Regions from separate parts of the Promicromonospora sp. NPDC090134 genome, predicted to be linked through region 4. Evidence: riboswitches for the same ligand, from Rfam matches in the RefSeq annotation. Region 4 holds a riboswitch; each other region holds the start of a gene.

Region 1 (4,876 bases), on a different contig from region 4:
GGAGAAGGCCCGGACGTTCGCCGACCGCTTCGGCATCCCGACGGCGCACGGCTCCTACGAGAACCTCGTGGCCGACCCCGAGGTCGACATCGTCTACGTGGCCACGCCGCACCCGATGCACGCGGAGGCCGCGAAGCTGGTGCTCGAGGCCGGCAAGCACGTGCTGGTCGAGAAGCCGTTCACGCTCAACGCCGCCGAGGCGCGCGAGATCGTGGACCTGGCGGAGTCGAAGGGGCTCGTGGTCCTGGAGGCCATGTGGACCCGGTTCCTGCCGCACATGGCGCGTGTGCGCGAGATCATCGCGTCGGGCGCGCTGGGCGAGGTGCGCACCCTGATGGTCGACCACACCCAGGACCTGCCCGACGACCCGGGCCACCGCATCAACGACCTCGCCCTGGGCGGCGGCTCCCTGCTGGACCTGGGCATCTACCCGGTCTCGTTCGCCTGGGACCTGTTCGGCGAGCCGCTCACCGTGCAGTCGCACGCCACGTTCAAGGAGACGGGCGCGGACGCCACCGTCGCCACGATCTTCGGGTACGACGGCGCCCGGGTCGCCACGACCGTGTCGGCGTCGGACACCCGCGGGCCCAACCGGGCCTCGATCCTGGGCACCGAGGGTCGCATCGAGATCGACGCGACCTGGTACAACCCGTCCACGGTGCACGTCTACGACGCCTCGGGCACCGAGACCGAGACCTTCACCGCCGAGGTGACGGGGCGCGGCATGCACTTCCAGGCGGCCGAGGCCGAGCGCCTGGTGGCGGCCGGCGAGCTGGACAGCCCGCTGCTCCCGCGTGAGGAGACGGTGGCGATCATGGCCACCCTGGACACGATCCGCGAGCAGATCGGCCTGGTCTACCCGGGCGAGTGATCCGGCTGGTCCTCCCCTTCACCTTCGAGGCCCGAGTTTCTTCGCTTTCACGCTGCTGAAAGCGAAGAAAGTCGGGCCTCGAAGGTGAGCAGGCTTCCGGACCTGCCGCGACCAGCGGTACGGTGGCCCCGCCAACGCGGGGAGCTCGGGGTAGCCGGGCTGAGAGGAAGGCCTGGGCACCACGCCCGACGCCGTCGACCCGATCACTTGAACTGGGTAATGCCAGCGGAAGGACGTGCCTGACGGCACGGGCGTTCGGTCGAGGCCGTCCCCTGCGCGGGGACGTGGTCGCGCGCCCCCTGTCGGGAACCGGCGACCTCTGGCATGCCCGTGCACGGAGGTCGCACATGCTTGCCGAGATCCAGGTCTCTCCCCGCCCCAGCGGCACGCCCGACGCGAGGTACGCGCACGTGGATGCCGCCATCGCCGTCATCCAGGCGTCCGGGCTCACTCATGAGGTGGGCGCCATGGGCACGTTCGTCCAGGGCAGCCCCGACGAGGTGTGGGCGCTGCTGCGCGCCGTCCACGAGGCGACGCTCGCCGCCGGCGCGGACGGCGTCCAGTCCAACATCAAGGTCAGCCAGGGCGCCGACGACGCCGGCCCCACCATCGCGGACCTCGTCACCAAGTTCCGGGCGTGAGCACGCGCGCCGTCGCGCGGCGGCGGGCGGCGGGGCAGGGCGAGGCTGCCGGGTGGCGGCAGTCCGGACGGCGTCCGGCCAGGCGCGAGCGAGGCCTCGCACATCGGGTCGGACGCCGGGCCGGGCGGGTCCTCGCCCCGCTCCTGACCGTCGCGGCGCTGCTCGCGGTGTGGGAGGCCTGGGTGCGCCTCGCGGGCGTGCCCGAGTTCGTGCTGCCCGCGCCGTCGCAGGTGGCCCGGACCGCCGTCGAGGTGGCGCCGCTGCTCGGACCGCACGTCGTGACCACTCTGACCGAGGCCGCCGCCGGGCTCGCGCTCGGCGCGGTCGCCGGCCTGCTGCTGAGCATCGTGGTCACGGCCTCCCGCGTGACCGGCGACGCGGTGTACCCGCTCGTCGTGCTCACGCAGACGGTGCCGGTGGTCGTGCTCGCGCCGCTGATGATCCTGTGGGCGGGTTTCGGCCTGCTGCCCAAGGTGATCCTGGTGTCGCTCACCGTCTTCTTCCCCGTCCTGGTCTCGGCGGTGGGCGCGATGCGCGCTGTCGACGCCGAGCACTCCGACATGGTCGCCGGCCTGGGCGGTACCCGCCTGGACCAGTTCCTGCTGGTCCGCCTGCCGGCGTCGGTCCCGGGCGCGCTCGCGGGCCTGCGGGTCGCCGCGACCTATGCCGTGGGCGCGGCGGTGGTCGCCGAGTACCTCGCCGGGCAGTCCGGCCTCGGCGTGTTCGTGCAGCGGTCCCGCAAGGCGTACGCCGTGGACCAGATCTTCGTGGGCGTCGTCCTGATCGCCCTCCTGTCCGGCCTGTTCTTCGCCCTCGTCGCCGCGCTCACCCGCGTCGCGACGCCGTGGCAGAGAGGAAAATCATGAACCTGTCCCGTACCCCCGCCCTGGTCCTCGCCGCGCTCGCGCCGCTGGCGCTCGCGGGCTGCGGCACCGCCGCGGGCACCGCCGACGCGGCGTCCGACGGCGGCCTGCGCGAGGTCACCGTCGTGCTCGACTGGACGCCCAACACCAACCACTCCGGCCTCTACCTGGCCCAGGCGGAGGGCTGGTTCGAGGAGGAGGGGCTCGACGTCGAGATCGTCGAGCCCGGCGAGACCTCCGGCCTGCAGCTCGTCGCGGCCGGCCAGGCCGACTTCGCCTACTCCGTGGCGGAGGGCCTGGTCCCGGCGCGCGCGGCGGGCGCCGACGTCGTCTCCGTCGCGACCGTGATCGAGCACAACACGTCGTCGCTGATCAGCCTCGCGGACGACGGGATCACCCGGCCCCGGGACCTGGAGGGCAAGCGGTACGGGTCCTACGAGTCCGACCTCGAGAAGGCTCTGATCAGCAAGCTCGTGGAGTGCGACGGCGGCGATCCCGCGCGGGTCGAGTTCGCGCCGCTCGTCAGCGACGACTTCCGCATCGGCCTGACCGAGGACCAGTTCGACACCGCCTGGGTGTTCGACGCCTGGGACACGATCCGGCTGGGCGAGGTGGACGGGCTCGACGTCGACACCATCGCGTTCCGCGACCATCTCGACTGCATCCCCGACTGGTACACGCCGCTCGTGGCGACGTCCCGGTCGCTGCTGGACGAGGAGCCGGACGTCGCCCGCGGGTTCCTGGCCGCGCTCTCGCGCGGGTACGAGGAAGCGGCGGCCGACCCCGACCGCGCGGCGCAGGTGCTGCTGGAGGCCGCGCCCGAGCTCGACCCGGAGCTGGTCGGGGCGAGCGCGCGGTGGCTCGGCCCGCAGTACGCGTCCGGCGACTGGGGCGCGCAGCGCGCGGAGGTGTGGGACGGGTTCGTCCGGTTCCTCGAGGAGGAAGGGCTGACCGAGCCGGGGTTCGACACGGACGCCGCGTGGACCGACGAGTACCTGCCGTGACGGTGCTCGCTGCGCACGGGCTGAGCGTCCGGTTCGGCGACGTCCTGGCCCTGGACGGCGTGGACCTCGCGGTGGCCGACGGCGAGTTCGTCGCCGTCGTCGGCCCCTCGGGGTGCGGCAAGTCGACGCTGCTGCGCGCGCTCGGCGGCATGCTGCCGCCGGGCGCGGCGGTGTCGGGGGAGCTCACGCTGCCCACGCTGCCGGACGGCGGTGCCGCCACCGCGTGGATGCCGCAGCGCGACGGGCTGCTGCCGTGGCGCCGAGCGTGGTCCAACGCCCTGCTCGGCGCCCGGATCGCGCGGGTGCCGCGGGCCGACGCCGAGGCGCGCGCCGCCGAGCTGTTCGAGACGTTCGGCCTGGCGGGCTTCGAGCGGGCCTGGCCCCACGAGCTGTCGGGCGGGATGCGGCAGCGGCTCGCGCTGCTCCGCACCTGCCTGGCCGGGCGGCCCGTGCTGCTGCTCGACGAGCCGTTCGGCGCGCTGGACCCGATCACGCGCAGGCGGATGAACGAGTGGCTGGCGGGGGTCGGGCTCGCCGAGGCCGGCCGTCCGGGCGGGGCGTCCGGGGGAGAGGCGACCGCGGGCGGGCCGGCCGCCGGCGTCGGGCAGCGGGCCGTGGTGCTCGTGACGCACGACGTGGACGAGGCCCTCGCCCTGGCCGACCGCGTGGTGGTGCTCGGCGCCCGGCCGGGCCGGGTGGTGCTGGACGCCGCCGCTCCGAGCAGGGAAGAGGTGCTGGCCGCGCTCGAACCGCTGCCGCGCCAGCCGCGACCGCGCTAGCGGCGACCGCGTCCGGGCGTGGCGGTCAGCGCTCGGCGAGCACGGCGGCGATCAGGCCCGGGAACTTGTCGTCGAGCTCGTCGCGGCGGAGCTGGATGGCATGCGTGCGGCCGTGCACGATCGTGCGCGTGAGGCCGGCCTCGCGCAGCGTCCGGAAGTGGTACGACATGGTCGACTTCGTGAGGTCCAGGCCCCAGGCGTCAAGGGTCTTGGGCTTGGGCTCGCCGTCGGCCAGGTGGTGCACGATCTGCAGGCGCACCGGATCGCCGAGGGCCTTGAGCACGTCGACGAGCTCGACCTCGGCCATGTCCGGGCTGGGGTAGTCACCCATGGCTCACCTCGACATCGGTCCGGCAAAATAGTTCGACAACCATCGAACTATCACGTACGCTCGATGGTATGACGTTCATCGAACAATCATACTCGCTGCGGGGCGCCTATCTCCGGATCTCGGCGATCGCGGCGGCGCTGTTCGTGGTCGGCACGAACGCCTTCGTCATCGCGGGCGTGCTCCCGCAGATCGCCGACGGGATCGGTGCGAGCACCAGCTCCGTCAGCTACTCCATCTCCTGGTACGCGATCATCGTCGCGGTCGTCGCGCCGGTGGTCTCCGTGCTGTTCGCCCGCGCGTCCCGCGCCGCCCTGATGGGCGCGGGCATGGGCCTCATCGCCGCGGGCATCGCCCTCTCGGCCATCGCCGGTGACCTCACCGTCTTCA
Region 2 (4,876 bases), on a different contig from region 4:
CACGGCCAGGGCCGCGGAGATGACGACGAGCTGCAGGATCGACAGCACCGAGGCCGAGCGCAGGTCCAGGAACTGGGTCGTGCGGGTCCAGATCTCGGTCTCGATGGTGCCGTACCGCACGCCGCCGAGCACCAGCACCACCCCGAACGCCGTGGCGCAGAACAGGAACACCACCGACGCCGCCGACGTGATCGCGGGCGCGAGCGACGGCAGCGTGACGGTCCGGAAGACCCGGGCCGGTGCCGCACCCAGCGAGGCCGCGGCCTCCTCGGCTCGGGGGTCGAGCCGCTCCCAGAGCCCGCCGACGGTGCGCACCACCACGGACACGTTGAAGAAGACGAGCGCGACGACGATCCCGGCGAGCGACTCCTCCAGCCCGAGGAACCCGAGCGTGCCGCTCGGCGCGAACAGCGCGCGGAACGCGACGCCGACCACCACGGCGGGCAGCACGAACGGCACGGTCACCAGCCCGCGCGCCAGGCTGCGCCCGGGGAACGACCGCCGGTACAGCAGGTAGGCGAGCGGCAGGCCCAGCAGCACGGAGAACGCCGTGCCGAGCACGGCCTGGGTGAGGGTGAGCCCCACGAGCCGCCACGTGCGCGGGCGGGTGAGCACCTCGACGAACCCGGTGAGGTCGAGCGCGCCGTCGGGCACGAACCCGCGGACCACGAGCGCCGCCACCGGCCACGCGAAGAAGACCGCGAGGAAGCCGAGGGGGACGGCGACCGCCGCCCCCCAGAGCAGGGGTGCGGGCCGCAGGCCGTGCCTCATCAAACTCCGCCCTTGGTGGGCTGAGCCTGCGGCTCCACTCCGGGCGGGTGCCTCGTTCCTCGGCCCCCACCCTGCGCTGCGCCTCCGGCTCAGCCCACGACCGTCGCGGTCCACCGTTCGATCCACTCGTCGCGGTGCTCGCTCACGTCGGCCGGGTCCACCTCGAACGGGGCGTCGGCCTGGGGCGCGAACTTCTGCCAGTCGGCGGGCAGCTCCACGGCCGCGTCGGCCGGGTACATGTACATCGACTCGGGCAGGGCGGCCTGGACGTCGTGAGTGAGCAGGAAGTCCACCAGCGCCCGGGCGCCCTCCGGGTTGTCGGAGCCCGCGAGCACACCCGCGTACTCGACCTGCCGGAAGCAGGTCTCCAGCAGCGCGCTCGTGGTCGACTCCGAGCCGTCCTCGCTCACCGTGAACGCCGGCGACGTCGCGTAGGACAGCGCGAGCGGCCGTTCGCCGCCCTCGCCCGCCCCGGAGAAGTCGACGTAGTACGCGTCCTCCCACGAGTCAGCGACCTTGACGCCGTTGTCGACGAGCGAGGCCCAGTAGTCCTCGAACCCGTCCTCGCCGAACGCCCCGATCGTCGCCAGCAGGAACGCGAGCCCCGGGGACGACGTCGCCGGGTTGGTCACCACGAGCAGGTCCTTGTACTGCGGGTCGGCGAGGTCCTCCAGCGTCGTCGGCACCTCCAGGCCGGACTCCTCGAACCACGCCTCGTCGGCGTTGACGCAGACGTCGCCCTGGTCGACGGGCGTGAGCGCGCCGCCGAGCTGCTCGGCGCCCTCGGGCAGGTCCGCGGACGTGTACTCCTCGACCACGCCGGCCTCCAGCGCGCGGGAGGCGAACGTGTTGTCGATGCCGAACACCGCGTCCCCGAGCGGGGCGTCCTTGGTGAGCACGAGCTGGTTCACCAGCGTGCCGGCGTCACCCGCGGCGCTGACCTCGACCGTCGTGCCGGACTCCTGCTCGAACTGGTCGATCAGCTTCTCGTCGAGCGCCCAGGAGTCGTGGGTCACCAGCGTCACGGTCCCCGGGTCGCCGGCGCCGGACGCGTCGTCGCCGGAACCGGAGCCGCCGGAGCACCCGGCGAGCAGCAGCGCCGCCGACAGCGCGACCGCGACGGTAGGGATGGTGCCCCCGTGGGCACCGGAAAGACGCGACATCATTCCTCCGACTTCCTCCGCCGGTGTTACCCGGATCAGGTTCAAGGGTCTGCGGCTCTCCGCACTCTCAGCGCCATCGGGGCGCTCCCCTGTCGTTTCCATGCAGCCTAGTCGGCTGCCGAGGACTACGGTGTGGAGATGGCCCAGATTGAGACGGAACAGACACTCGGCGAGAAGGTCGGCACTCTCGCCCTGACGATCGCGGCCGGCTGGGTCGCCCAGAAGGCGGTCAGCATGATCTGGAAGGGCGTGACGGGTAACGACGCGCCCAACAAGCCCGACGACCCGGAGCTGGACCTGCTGCAGGCGACCGTGTTCGCGGCCGTCGCCGCCGGGACCGCGGTCTTCGCCAAGCGCCTCGCCGCGAAGGGTGCCCACCGCGCCGCGGTGCGGATCGCCGCGCGGCGCAGCGCCGTGTGAGGGCATGACACCCTGGTGCCGTGAGCTTCACGCACCTCGATGACCGCGGCCAGGCCCGCATGGTCGACGTCACCGCCAAGCAGCCGACCGTCCGCTCGGCCACGGCCTCCGGCCTGGTCCGCTGCACCCCTGCCGTGATCCAGGCGCTGCGCGACGGCGCCGTGCCCAAGGGCGACGTGCTCGCGGTGGCGCGCATCGCGGGCATCGCCGCGGCCAAGAAGACGCCCGACCTGCTGCCGCTGGCCCACGTGATCGGCGTGCACGGTGCGGCGGTGGACCTGGAGGTGACCGACGACGGCGTCGTCGTCACCGCGACCGTCCGGACGGCCGACCGCACCGGCGTCGAGATGGAGGCGCTCACCGCCGTAGCGGTCGCCGGCCTCGCCGTGATCGACATGGTGAAGGGCCTGGACAAGTCGGTCACGCTCGCGGACGTCCGGCTGGAGCGCAAGACGGGCGGCAAGTCGGGCGACTGGGTGCGTGCCGAGTGATCACGGTCCGCTACTTCGCCGGCGCCCGGGAGGCCGCGGGGCGCCCCACCGAACAGCTCGACGGTCCGACGTCGGTCGCCGCCCTCCGCGGCGCCCTCGCCTCCGCCCACCCGGCCCTGGGTGCCGTGCTGCCGAAGTGCGCGCTGCTGGTCGCGGGCGCCCGGGCCACGGCGGACGAGGCGACCGTGCCGGACGGCGTCACGGTCGACGTGCTCCCGCCCTTCGCGGGCGGCTGACACCGGCCACCCGGGCCGACAGTCCTGCTACCCCGGCACCGGAGCCGGGTGGTCGCCGCCCTCGAGCTGGGAGCGGACGTGCGGCCAGAGGGCGAGCACCACGTCGAGGCCGTCCCGCACGCCCCCGGACGAGCCGGGCAGGTTCACCACGAGCGCTCGCGTCCCGGCCGTCGCACGTGCCACGCCGACCAGCCCCCGCGAGAGCGCGGCGGTCGGGATGCCCGCGGCGGTGCCTCGCTGTCGCACGGCCTCGGCGACGCCCGGGACCTCGTAGTCCAGCACCTCGCGCGTGCCCTCGGGCGTGAGGTCGCGGGGCGTGATCCCCGTGCCCCCGGTGGTCACCACCAGACGAGCGCCGGCGTCGAGCGCGGTCCGCAGCACATCGCGGACCGGCTCGACGCCGTCGGGAACCAGATGGGTGACCAGGTCGGTGAACCCCGCCGTACGCAGGATCCGCGCCGCCGTGGGGCCGGACCGGTCCTCGGCCTCGCCACGGGCACAGCGGTCGGAGACGGTGATCACCGCTACCTGGTCGGACGTCATGCCGACACGCTATCGGCCTCCGGCTTCTCGCTCACGGCGGCCTCCTCGGCCAGGGCCTTGCGGTGCGCCCGCACGGACCAGACGACGGCGGCGGCCCAGGCCAGCCAGATCACCACGTAGATCGGGATCTTCACCGGGTCGGAGGCGGCGATCCAGTCGCTGTTGAGCAGCGTGCGCGAGTTGGTGAGCACGATGACGCCACCCACCAGCGAGCCCAGGATGCGCGGCGGCACCAGGCGCACCAGCCAGGCCGCGATCGGCGCCGCGATCAGACCACCGATGAGCAGGGCGAGCACCCAGGTGAAGTCGATGCCCTCGCCGCTGAGGCCGACGAAGAAGCCGGCGCTGGCGGCGACGGCCACCAGGAACTCGCTCGTGTCGATCGAGCCGATCACCTTGCGCGGCTCGAGGCGCCCGCTCGCGAGGATGGCAGGCGTGCCGACCGGGCCCCAGCCGCCGCCGCCGGTGGCGTCGAAGAATCCGGCCACGAGGCCGAGCGGACCGAGGAACCTCTTGCGCAGCGGCTTGTCCGAGCGGGTCGGCAGGCCCTGCACCGTGAAGCGCAGCAGCACGTAGAGGCCCAGCAGGAGCAGGATCACCGACATGACCGGTCCGGCGACCTCCGTCGACAGCGACGAGAGGAACGTGGCACCGGCAAAGGCGCCGATCGCGCCGGGGATGCCGATCTTGGCGACGACCTTCCAGTCCACGTTGCCGAAACGCCAGTGGGAGGCGCCGGAAGCGAGGGTCGTGCCGATCTCCGCGAGGTGCACGGTCGCCGACGCTGCGGCGGGGTTGGTGCCGATGGCCAGCAACAGCGTGGTGGAGGTGACGCCGTAGGCCATGCCCAGACTGCCGTCCACCAGCTGCGCGCCGAGGCCGACGAGCGCCAGCAGGATCAGGGTTCTCATGGTCGTGACCTTCCAGGTCCGGGGGATGCGACACAGGGCCATGGCAAAGTCGGGCCCGCGTCAAGGTAACCACCTAACCCGGTCGGAAACAACAAGCATCTCAGAGATCGGATAAGTGCGCATGAGAAGGCCGGGTGAAAGCCCCGCGATCTCTCGGAGTTCGGCCGGACCGAGTGCGGCCGGACGTCAACGTCCGGTCAGGGTCAGGAGTTCGACCAGGCCGAGTCGCCCTCGGTCAGAGCGCGGATGTCCTCCGGCAGCGTGCCGCCCACCAGGTCCGCGAGGGACACCGCCTCCAGCACGGCGCGCACGTTGGCCCGCAGCGCCACCCACACGTGCAG
Region 3 (4,876 bases), on a different contig from region 4:
GGCCCTGATCGGCACGGGCTTCATCGACGAGGCGCGCGAGTGGCGGGCGTGGCTGCTGCGCGCGGTGGCGGGGGACCCGGCGGACCTGCAGATCATGTACGGGCTCGACGGCCGGCGGCGGCTGCCGGAGTACACGCTCGACTGGCTGCCCGGCTTCGAGGGTTCCGCACCGGTGCGGATCGGCAACGACGCGGCGAGCCAGCTCCAGATCGACGTGTGGGGCGAGACGCTGGACGCCCTGCACCATGCGCGCGAGGCGGGGCTGGAGCAGGACGAGGACGTGTGGCGGCTGCAGCGGGCGCTGCTGGAGCACCTCGAGGAGCACTGGGACGACCTCGACAACGGGCTCTGGGAGGTGCGCGGCCCCCGGCGCGCCTTCGTGCACTCGCGCGTCATGGCCTGGGCGGGTTTCGACCGAGCCGTGCGGGCGGTCGAGAAGTACGGCCTGGCGGACGAGCCCGTCGAGCGCTGGCGCGCCGTGCGCGACCGGATCCACGACGACGTGTGCACCCACGGGTTCGACGCAGAGCGGAACACGTTCACGCAGTTCTACGGCTCGGACGGGCTCGACGCCGCGCTGCTGCTGATCGGCCAGGTCGGCTTCCTGCCCTGGGACGATCCCCGGGTCGTCGGCACCGTGGACGCCGTGCAGCGCGAGCTCGGCCAGGACGGGCTGCTGCGGCGGTACCACAACGAGGCCGACGACCAGGTGGACGGCCTGCCCGGCGCCGAGGCGACGTTCCTGGTGTGCAACTTCTGGCTGGTCGACGCGCTGCACGGCATCGGCCGGGTCGACGAGTCCGTCGCCCTGTTCGAGCGGCTGCTCGCCGTGCGCAACGACCTGGGGCTGCTCAGCGAGGAGTACGACCCCGCCACGGGCCGGCACCTCGGCAACACGCCTCAGGCGTTCAGCCACCTGGGCCTGGTGAACAGCGCGCTGCGGCTGGGTCAGCCCCGCGAGTCGCGCCAGGCGACCCAGTCCGTGACGGTCGACAGGTCGTAGTCCGGCCCGGTCACCCCGACGGTGAACAGGGTGACCCCCGCCGCGACGAACGCCTCGCCGGTCGTACCGGGCGCGCCCTTGGCCTCCACCGAGCGTTCGACCAGCGCGGCGGTGTCGCGCCCGACGGCGGCCCCGTGCTCGTCGAGGATCGCCGACTTGCTCGTCAGGGTCGGCAGGTCGCCGAACGAGTGCCAGATGTCGGCGTGCTCGGCCACGATCCGCAGCGTCTTGCGCACGCCACCGCCGCCGATCAGGACCGGGATCTCGCGCGACGGCGCCGGGTTGCCGGCTGCCAGCCGGGCCTTGATGCGCGGCATCGCGTCGCCCAGGCTCGCGATGCGCGAACCCGCCGTGCCGAACTCGTAGCCGAACTGGTCGTAGTCCTTCTCGAACCAGCCGGCGCCCAGGCCCAGGATCAGCCGCCCGCCCGAGATGTGGTCGACCGTGCGGGCCATGTCCGCCAGCAGGTCGGGGTTGCGGTAGCCGATGCCGCTCACGAGGGCGCCGATCTCCACGCGCTCGGTCTGCTCGGCCCACGCGCCGAGCATGGTCCAGCACTCGAAGTGCTTGCCGTCGGGGTTGCCCCGCAGCGGGAAGAAGTGGTCCCAGTTGAAGATGACGTCCACCCCGGCATCCTCGGCGCGGAGCACCGCGTCGCGGATCGCGGAGTAGTCGGCGTGCTGGGGCTGGAGCTGGACACCGATGCGGATCGGGCGGTCTGTCATGGCGGCAGCCTACGACCCGCCGGATCCGATAGCCTCTGCCGCACGTGACACGGGGTGCCCTGCCAGGGCTGAGACCACACCCGTCGAACCTGATCCAGATCATGCTGGCGAAGGGATGTCCACCGTGACTTCTTCTGCTGTCCCCGTTTCCGCCGGGCCGTCCGGCACCGCCGCGCCGTCCGGCCCCGCCGCCGTCCGCCCCTTCACCGAGGAGGCCTGGGAACGCATCGCGGGCTGGCGCGACGCCGTCGAGCACATGCCGTTCGTCCGGGCGCTCGCGGACGGCTCGCTGCCCGCCGGGTCCTTCGCGTTCTACCTCGCCCAGGACGCCGCCTACCTGCGCGAGTACTCGCGCGTCCTGGCGGGCGCCGCGCGGGTGGCGCCCAACCCGGCCGCGCAGGGCTTCCTCGCGCGGTCGTCGGTGACGGCGCTGGAGGTCGAGACGGCGCTCCACCGCGACTGGCTGGGCGCCCATGCCGGACTGGTGGCGGGCGACGTCGCCGCGGTCGAGCCGTCCCCCGTCACCGCGGCCTACACGGGACACCTGCACGCCGCGGCGTCGGGCAGCTACGCGGAGACGGTCGCCGCGCTCCTGCCCTGCTACTGGCTCTACGCGCACGTCGGGAGCGTGCTCGTGGACCTCGCCGGACGCCGCCCCGGCGGCCTGGCGGGCCACCCGTACGGGGCCTGGATCGGCACCTACGGCGACGAGGCCTTCCAGGAGTCGACCCGCCAGGCCCGTCGCCTGGCCGACGATGCCGCCCGCTGGGTCTCCCCGGACGAGCGCGAGCGCATGCTGCGGGCGTTCGAGATCTCGTCGGTGCACGAGTACCTCTTCTTCGAGCAGGGCTTGACCGCCCCCACCTGGCCGACGCCGCCCATGTGGGCCGAGACTAGGGGGTGACGCCGTCGACGGCGCCGACCAGAGGACAGGAGCACCGATGCCGAACTACAGCACCTCCGCCGAGATCGACGCGACACCCGAGGAGGTGTGGGCGGTCCTGTCCGACGTCGAGCACATGCCCGACTGGACGTCGTCCATGAAGTCGGTCGAGATCATCGACGGGCCCAACCCGCCCGACGTCGGCACCCAGGTGCGGATCGAGCAGCCGGAGCTGCCGCTCGCGGTCTGGCTGATGGACGAGTGGGACCCGCCGCGGCACTTCGCGTGGATCACCGAGGCGCCGGGCGTGACCACGCAGGCGGAGCACCTCGTCGAGCCGCTGCCGGATGGCCGCTCCAAGGTGACGCTCGCGATCACGCAGACCGGCTCGCTGGCGTGGCTGGTCGGCGGCCTGGTGGGCAAGCGGACCCGGGAGTACGTCGACACCGAGCTGGCCGGGCTCGAGGTCCGCGTCACCCAGCAGGGCTGAGGCCGGGGCGGCCCACTCCGCTTGGCGCGCCCTCGTCGCCCGGGGTCTCAGGCGCGGGTGGCCACCGCGAACACCCGGCGGAACGCCAGCGGGGTGCCGTGCGCCCGCTCGGGGTAGGCCTCCCGGAGCGCCGCGCCGAACTCCTCCTCGAACCGGGCGCGCAGGCCCGGGTCCTTTGCCTCCAGCGCCTGGAGCGTGGGCTGGGCACCGGTCGCCGAGATCCAGCGCAGCACCGGGTCCGGCCCCTGCAGCACGTGCGTGTAGGTGGTCTCCCACGTGTCGACGGCCCAGCCCGGCCGGGCCAGGATCTCCAGGTACTCGGCCGGGTCGGCGGTGGCCCGCCGCTCGACCGGCCCGACGACGTCGGCGTACGGCGCGCGGGTGGCGACCTCCCGCAGGAGCCGGTGGCTGGGCGCGTCGTGGTTGCCCGGCACCTGGAACGCGAAGGTCTGCGCGGCCCGGTCGGCGAGCGTCGTGAGGAGCTCGCGGTGCCCCGGGACCCACTGGAGTGCCGCGTTGCTGATGACGAGGTCGGCGGTGTGGTCGTCGGTGCTCAGGTCGGCCAGCACGTACTCGGTCGCCGGGTCGGCGGCGCGGGCCTCGGCGATCATGGCGGGGGAGGCGTCCACCCCGGTGACGCGCGCCTCGGGCCAGCGCGCGCGGAGCACGGGGGTGAGGTGACCCGGGCCGCAGCCGAGATCCACGATCGTGCCCGGCGCGGCTGCCACGCGGGCGACCAGCTCCGTGAACGGCCGCGACCGCTCGTCCGTGTACTGCAGGTAGGCGCCGGGGTTCCAGTCGGCCATCACAACTCCTCGCCGTCGAGTATCTTGATGTCAAGATACATCACGGCGGGCCGGGCCGCGGCGTCCGCCGGGCTCGCGCCGGGCGGACGCCGTCCGCCCTACGCGACCTCGATGTAGTCCAGCTCGGTGAACGCCGTCCCCTTGCCCAGCCGGATGGTGTTCCAGCCGGCCTGCAGCGTGATGTCCTTGCCGGCCTGCTGCCAGTTGTCCCAGCCGGTGATCGGGTAGCTGATGGACCCGGCCGACGCCCCGTTGACCGTGACCGTGTGCGACGCCGTCACGGCCGAACCGTTGGCGTAGCCCACGTGCAGCGTGTAGCTGCCGGACGTCGGCACGTAGATCGACCCGACGTCGACCCAGCTGTCGGCGTGGTCGATGTACGCGGCGACCTTGCCGTCCGACGCGCCGGCCGCGTTCTCGCGGACCGTGCAGTTGTTCAGGGTGCCGCGCTCGGCCTCGTAGCGCACCCGGCTGCCGCGCACCACCGGGTTCGAGTTCGCCCAGCCGAGGTCGGCGACGTACATGCCGCGCCCGCCCGCGTCCCGGTGCCCGTGGAAGATCAGCTTGTCGCCCCCGGCGTCCCGCAGCACGTCGGCGCCGCCGGGGCCGGACACCGCGCCGTCGAGCGAGTCCGTGGTCATGAGGAACCGGAACGCCTTGGTGTAGGGGCCGGTGATCGAGTCGGCCACCGCGTAGCTGGTGCCGTACGAGTTGGTGCTGTACGGGCCCGCCGAGTAGAAGAGCACGTACTTGCCGCCCACCCTGGTCACGACGGGCGCCTCGATGATGCCGGCCTCGTCGGCCCGGTCGTTGCGCAGCACCTGGGTGGCGCCGCCCTGGAACGTGATGCCGTCCGCGGCCACGCGCTGCACGTGGATCCAGGTGGTGGCGCCGATGGCGTTGCCGTCGTTCTTCCACAGGATGTACCGGGTGCCGTCGGTGTCGACGAAGCTCGACGCGTCGATCGCG
Region 4 (4,876 bases):
TCCGGGCGTAATGGCTGGGTAGAAGCGCACTATCGGGCGCGGCCCGACGCAGCGGGCGCGGCCTGCGCAGCGGGCGGGTCAGGCGACGGCCGCGCGCTGTTCCGTGGGCCGACGGCGCAGGGTCGCCTGCTGGATGGCCGGCGGGTCGTAGGCCGCGTCGAGGCGGCCGATGTCGGTGCCGGGCGGCACGACGGCGTCGATCCGGTCGAGGATCTCGTCGCTCAGGCTGACCTCGGCGCCCGCGAGCGCGCTGTCGAGGTGCTCCATGGTGCGCGGGCCGATGATCGCGGAGGTGACGCCCGGGTGGGCGATCGCGAACGCCATCGCGAGGTGGTTCAGCGGCATCCCGGCCTCCTCGGCGACGGGGATGAGCTGCTCGACGACGTCGAGGCGCCGCTCGTCCTGCAGGTGCGCGAACCCGAACTGGGCCCGATGGGCGTCGCTGGCACGCCCCTTGCGGTACCTGCCGGTGAGCATCCCGCCGGCGAGCGGGCTCCACACGAGGGTGCCCATGCCGTACTGCTGGGCCACGGGCAGGACGTCGCGCTCGATGCCGCGGTTCAGGATCGAGTACGGCGGCTGCTCGGTGCGGAACCGCTCCAGGCCGCGCCGCTCGGCCACCCACTGCGCCTGGACCATGTCGGCGGCGGGCATCGTGGACGAGCCGATGGCGCGCACCTTGCCGGAGTTGATGAGGTAGGTCAGCGCGGCCAGCGTGTCCGCGACGTCCGTGTCCGGGTCGGGCCGGTGGATCTGGTACAGGTCGATGTGGTCGGTGCCCAGGCGGCGCAGCGAGTTCTCCACCTCGGCGATGATCCAGCGCCGCGAGTTGCCGCGGTGGTTGGGGTCGTCGCTCATGGGCAGGTGCACCTTGGTGGCCAGCACGACGTCGTCGCGCCGCCCCTTGAGCGCCTTGCCCACGATCTCCTCGGACTCGCCGCGGGAGTAGGCGTCGGCGGTGTCGATGAAGTTGATGCCCGCGTCGAGGGCCTTGTGGATGATCTTGACGGACTCGTCGTGGTCGGGGTTGCCGATCGCGCCGAACATCATCGCGCCGAGGGCGTAGGGGCTGACCTTGATGCCGGTCCGGCCGAGGCTGCGGTACTGCATGGGCCCTCCTGGGGTCGAGAGGTCTGGTGGGCGTCTCCGCGGTGCCGTACTCTGGAACGAAGCGGAACGCCCTTCCGGAACTATATGGAAAGCCATTCCGGTTAGCAAGAGACCAGGAGAGAAGTGACCCAGCACACAGAGCAGCGGCCCCTGCGCCGCGACGCGCAGCGCAACATCGACGCGCTGCTCGACGCCGCCAAGACCGTCTTCGGCACGTCGGGCGTGGACGCGCCCGCCAAGGAGATCGCCGACCTGGCCGGCGTCGGGGTCGGCACGCTCTACCGGCACTTCCCCAAGCGCTCGGACCTGGTCAAGGCCGTCTTCCAGGCCGAGGTCGACGCCACCGCCGACGCTGCCCCCGCCCTGGCCGCCGAGCACGACCCCGTCACCGCGCTGGAGAAGTGGCTCCACCGGTACACCCAGTTCCTGGCGACCAAGCGGGGCCTCGCCTCGGCGCTCCACTCCGGCGACCCGACGTTCGACGCGCTGCCCGCCTACTTCATCGGGCGGCTCGGCCCTGCCGTCGGCTCGCTGCTCGACACCGCCGCCGAGGCCGGCGCCATCCGCGCCGTCGCCAGCCCGAAGGACTTGCTGTACGCCGTCTCCAAGCTGTCCCTGCCGATGAGCGACGAGGAGCCCGACCACGGCCGGCGCATGCTCGACCTGCTCGTCGACGGGCTGCGGTACCGCCCCTGACCCCTCCTTCCAGCACGCACCGACGGTTCCCGAGACGGGCACCGGCCGTATATGGTCGGCCCACTTGGCGCGGGGCGCCGGGCACCAGTCCGGCTGAGATGCACCCGTGGAACCTGATCTAGGTAGTGCTAGCGAAGGGAACGCCTCATGGGCTCCGTCCTGCCCGACGCCGTCGCGTCGGTCGTCACCGCGGTGCGCGACACCGCCCCCCTGGTGCACTGCGTGACCAACGTGGTGGTCACCAACTTCACCGCCAACGTGCTGCTCGCCGCCGGCGCGGCACCGGCCATGGTCGCCGACCCCGAGGAGGCGCCCGTCCTGGCCGGTGTCGCCGGCGGCCTGCTCATCAACCTCGGCACCGTCGAGGGCGGCCAGGCCGACGGCATGCGCGCCGCCGTCGACGGCGCCACCGCCGCCGGCGTGCCCTGGGTGCTCGACCCCGTGGCCATCGGCGCGCTGCCACTGCGCACCCGCCTCGCGGCCGAGCTCTTCGCGCGCGGCCCCGCCGTCGTGCGCGGCAACGCGTCCGAGATCCAGGCGCTCGCCGGCGGCGCAGGCGGCCGGGGCGTCGACTCCCTGGACACGCCCGACGGCGTGCGGGACGTCGCGCTCTCCCTGGCCCGGTCCTCCGGCGCCGTGATCGCCGTCAGCGGCGCCTCCGACCTGATCACCGACGGCGAGCGCGTCGTGCGCGTCCAGGCGGGCACCTCCCTGATGACGCGCGTGACCGGCGTCGGCTGCTCGCTCGGCGCGCTGGTCGCCGCGTGCAGTGCCGTCACCGAGGACCGCCTGCTCGCCGCGACCACCGCGACAGCCTGGCTGTGCGTCGCCGCCGACCGCACCACGTCGACCACCCCCGGCAGCTTCGCCGTGGAGCTCGTCGACCGCGTGTTCGACGTCGACGCCGAGGCCGTCGGGTTCGGCGCCGGGCTGGTGAACGAGCCCGCCACCGGGCACGAGCCCGCACGGGCCGAGGCGTGAGCGCCCGGATCCGCCTCGACCCGTCCGTCTACCTCGTCACCGACACCGGGCAGTGCGGCGGCCCCGCCGGGGTCGTCGCCACGGTGGGCGCGGCGGTCGACGGCGGCGTGACCGCCGTCCAGCTCCGGGACCCGGGCGCGACCACCCGTGAGTTGGTGGACCTCGGCCGCGCGCTGGTCACCCTGCTGCGGCCGCTCGGGGTGCCGCTCGTGGTGGACGACCGGGTGGACGTGGCGCTCGCGATCGACGCCGACGGCGCCCACGTGGGCCAGCGCGACCTCGACCCCGTCTCCGCGCGTCGGCTGCTGGGCCCGGACCGGCACCTCGGGCTGAGCGTCAGCACGCCCGAGGAGGCGCGAGCCGCGGTCGATCTCCCGCCCGGCACCGTCGATCTGCTCGGCGTGGGCCCGGTGCGACCCACCCTGACCAAGTCGGACGCCCGGCCGGCGATCGGGTTCGCCCGGCTGAGCGTCGTCACGGCCGCCGCGGCGCTGCCGTGCGTGGCGATCGGCGGGCTGCGGGCCGCGGACGTCGCCGCGCTGCACGGCGCCGGTGCGGCCGGCAGCGCCGTCGTCTCCGCCGTCTGCGGCCGGCCCGACCCGGCCGCCGCGGCACGGGAGATCGCGCTGGCCTGGGCGGCGGCGCGGGCCGAGAACCGGTCGGACGCGCGCTCGCGCACCACGACGGGACCCGCCTCGTGAGCGCGTCCGCACGGGACGCGGCCCAGGTCGCCGACGCCGCCGCGCGCGTCGACGCACCCCCGCGCGTCCGCCCGCCCGGTCATCCGGTCGTGGCGCTGACGATCGCGGGGTCGGACCCGTCCGGAGGCGCCGGGATCCAGGCCGACCTGAAGACCTTCGCGGCGCTCGGCGGCTACGGCTGCGCGGTACTCACGGGGCTGACGGCTCAGTCCACGACCGGGGTGACGCGGGTGCACCCGGTGCCCGCCGACATGGTGCGCGCACAGCTCGACACGCTGTTCGCCGACGTCGCCGTGGACGCGATCAAGATCGGCATGACGACGGACGCCGCCGTCGCCCGGGCGGTCGCCGCGGCGCTGCGCGACCTGCGGGCCGCGGGACGGGCGCCGTTCGTGGTGCTCGACCCGGTGATGGTCGCGACGTCGGGCGACCGGCTGCTGGCGCCCGACGCCGAGGCGGTGCTCCGCGACGAGCTGCTCCCCCTGGCCGACCTGGTGACGCCGAACCTGCCCGAGGCCGCCGTGCTGCTGGGCGCCGATCCGGCCCGGGACGGCGGCGAGGCGGCCGACCAGGCGCGGGCGCTGCGGGCACTCGGCACGGGGTTCGCCCTGGTCAAGGGCGGGCACCTCGACTCGGCGGAATCGGTCGACCACCTCGCGGGCCCGGGGCTCGGGCCGGACGGCGTCGTCGCGCTGGTCGCGCCCCGGATCCCCACGCGGAACACCCACGGCACGGGCTGCACGCTCAGCTCGGCGTGCGCCGTGCTGCGACCCGCGCACGACGGGTGGGAACCCGCGGTCCGGGCCGCCAAGGAGTACCTGACCGGGGCACTGCGCGCGGCGGACGCCCTGGTCGTCGGCGGAACGGGGACGGCGCCGGGCCCGTGGCAGGGCCACGGCCCGGTAAACCACGCCCACACCACCCACCCGCTCACCGACCGACCGACCAGCTGACTCGCCGGCCGGACGACGGCGAGTCAGTCGGCTGGTCCGACCGGCCGGCTGACTCGGCGGAACCGAACCGGCGAGTCAGTCGGCCGGTCAGGCCGACTTGAGGATCTCCGCGGCGCGCGCCCGGGCCCAGGCGTCGGCCTCCAGCACGCCCTCGACCGACCCCGCGTCGCCCGCCGCCGTCGTCCCGTGCGCCTCCACCACGGCGGCCACGGTGTCGACGATGTCGAGGAACCCGATGGTGCCGTCGTGGAAGGCGTCCACGCACACCTCGTTCGCGGCGTTGTAGACGGCGGGGTGGGTCCCGCCGGCCTCGCCCACCTGGCGGGCCAGCCGGACGGAGGGGAACGCGTCGTCGTCCAGGGGCAGGAACTCCCAGCTCGCGGCCTGCGTCCAGTCGATGCCGACGTCGACGTCGGGCAGCCGGTCCGGCCACGA

What was found. A riboswitch is a leader RNA that binds a small molecule or an ion and turns the genes downstream of it on or off. The one in region 4 is predicted to bind thiamine pyrophosphate.
Region 1: it holds a riboswitch for thiamine pyrophosphate, as region 4 does, so the genes downstream of both, ACIPN7_RS00590 (MTH1187 family thiamine-binding protein) here and thiM (hydroxyethylthiazole kinase) in region 4, are expected to answer to the same signal.
Region 2: it holds a riboswitch for thiamine pyrophosphate, as region 4 does, so the genes downstream of both, ACIPN7_RS27825 (thiamine ABC transporter substrate binding subunit) here and thiM (hydroxyethylthiazole kinase) in region 4, are expected to answer to the same signal.
Region 3: it holds a riboswitch for thiamine pyrophosphate, as region 4 does, so the genes downstream of both, ACIPN7_RS23660 (TenA family protein) here and thiM (hydroxyethylthiazole kinase) in region 4, are expected to answer to the same signal.

Annotation. Positions count from the first base shown of each region.
Region 1 covers NZ_JBIVCZ010000001.1:124,059-128,934, reverse strand. The annotation lists gene ACIPN7_RS00595 (Gfo/Idh/MocA family protein) at 1-871, shown strand, start outside; TPP riboswitch at 1,006-1,108, shown strand; gene ACIPN7_RS00590 (MTH1187 family thiamine-binding protein) at 1,219-1,512, shown strand; gene ACIPN7_RS00585 (ABC transporter permease) at 1,509-2,378, shown strand; gene ACIPN7_RS00580 (ABC transporter substrate-binding protein) at 2,375-3,379, shown strand; gene ACIPN7_RS00575 (ABC transporter ATP-binding protein) at 3,376-4,158, shown strand; gene ACIPN7_RS00570 (ArsR/SmtB family transcription factor) at 4,184-4,489, opposite strand; gene ACIPN7_RS00565 (MFS transporter) at 4,558-4,876, shown strand, end outside.
Region 2 covers NZ_JBIVCZ010000014.1:120,667-125,542, forward strand. The annotation lists gene ACIPN7_RS27820 (ABC transporter permease) at 1-771, opposite strand, end outside; gene ACIPN7_RS27825 (thiamine ABC transporter substrate binding subunit) at 861-1,934, opposite strand; TPP riboswitch at 1,930-2,035, opposite strand; gene ACIPN7_RS27830 (DUF4235 domain-containing protein) at 2,073-2,354, shown strand; gene moaC (cyclic pyranopterin monophosphate synthase MoaC) at 2,375-2,845, shown strand; gene ACIPN7_RS27840 (MoaD/ThiS family protein) at 2,842-3,081, shown strand; gene ACIPN7_RS27845 (molybdenum cofactor biosynthesis protein B) at 3,109-3,624, opposite strand; gene ACIPN7_RS27850 (sulfite exporter TauE/SafE family protein) at 3,621-4,535, opposite strand; gene ACIPN7_RS27855 (RrF2 family transcriptional regulator) at 4,739-4,876, opposite strand, start outside.
Region 3 covers NZ_JBIVCZ010000010.1:28,291-33,166, reverse strand. The annotation lists gene ACIPN7_RS23670 (glycoside hydrolase family 15 protein) at 1-1,003, shown strand, start outside; gene ACIPN7_RS23665 (LLM class F420-dependent oxidoreductase) at 949-1,728, opposite strand; TPP riboswitch at 1,769-1,861, shown strand; gene ACIPN7_RS23660 (TenA family protein) at 1,853-2,632, shown strand; gene ACIPN7_RS23655 (SRPBCC family protein) at 2,670-3,101, shown strand; gene ACIPN7_RS23650 (methyltransferase domain-containing protein) at 3,149-3,907, opposite strand; gene ACIPN7_RS23645 (family 43 glycosylhydrolase) at 4,006-4,876, opposite strand, start outside.
Region 4 covers NZ_JBIVCZ010000002.1:138,271-143,146, forward strand. The annotation lists gene ACIPN7_RS07060 (aldo/keto reductase) at 79-1,110, opposite strand; gene ACIPN7_RS07065 (TetR/AcrR family transcriptional regulator) at 1,234-1,806, shown strand; TPP riboswitch at 1,867-1,964, shown strand; gene thiM (hydroxyethylthiazole kinase) at 1,954-2,787, shown strand; gene thiE (thiamine phosphate synthase) at 2,784-3,488, shown strand; gene thiD (bifunctional hydroxymethylpyrimidine kinase/phosphomethylpyrimidine kinase) at 3,578-4,441, shown strand; gene dxr (1-deoxy-D-xylulose-5-phosphate reductoisomerase) at 4,529-4,876, opposite strand, start outside.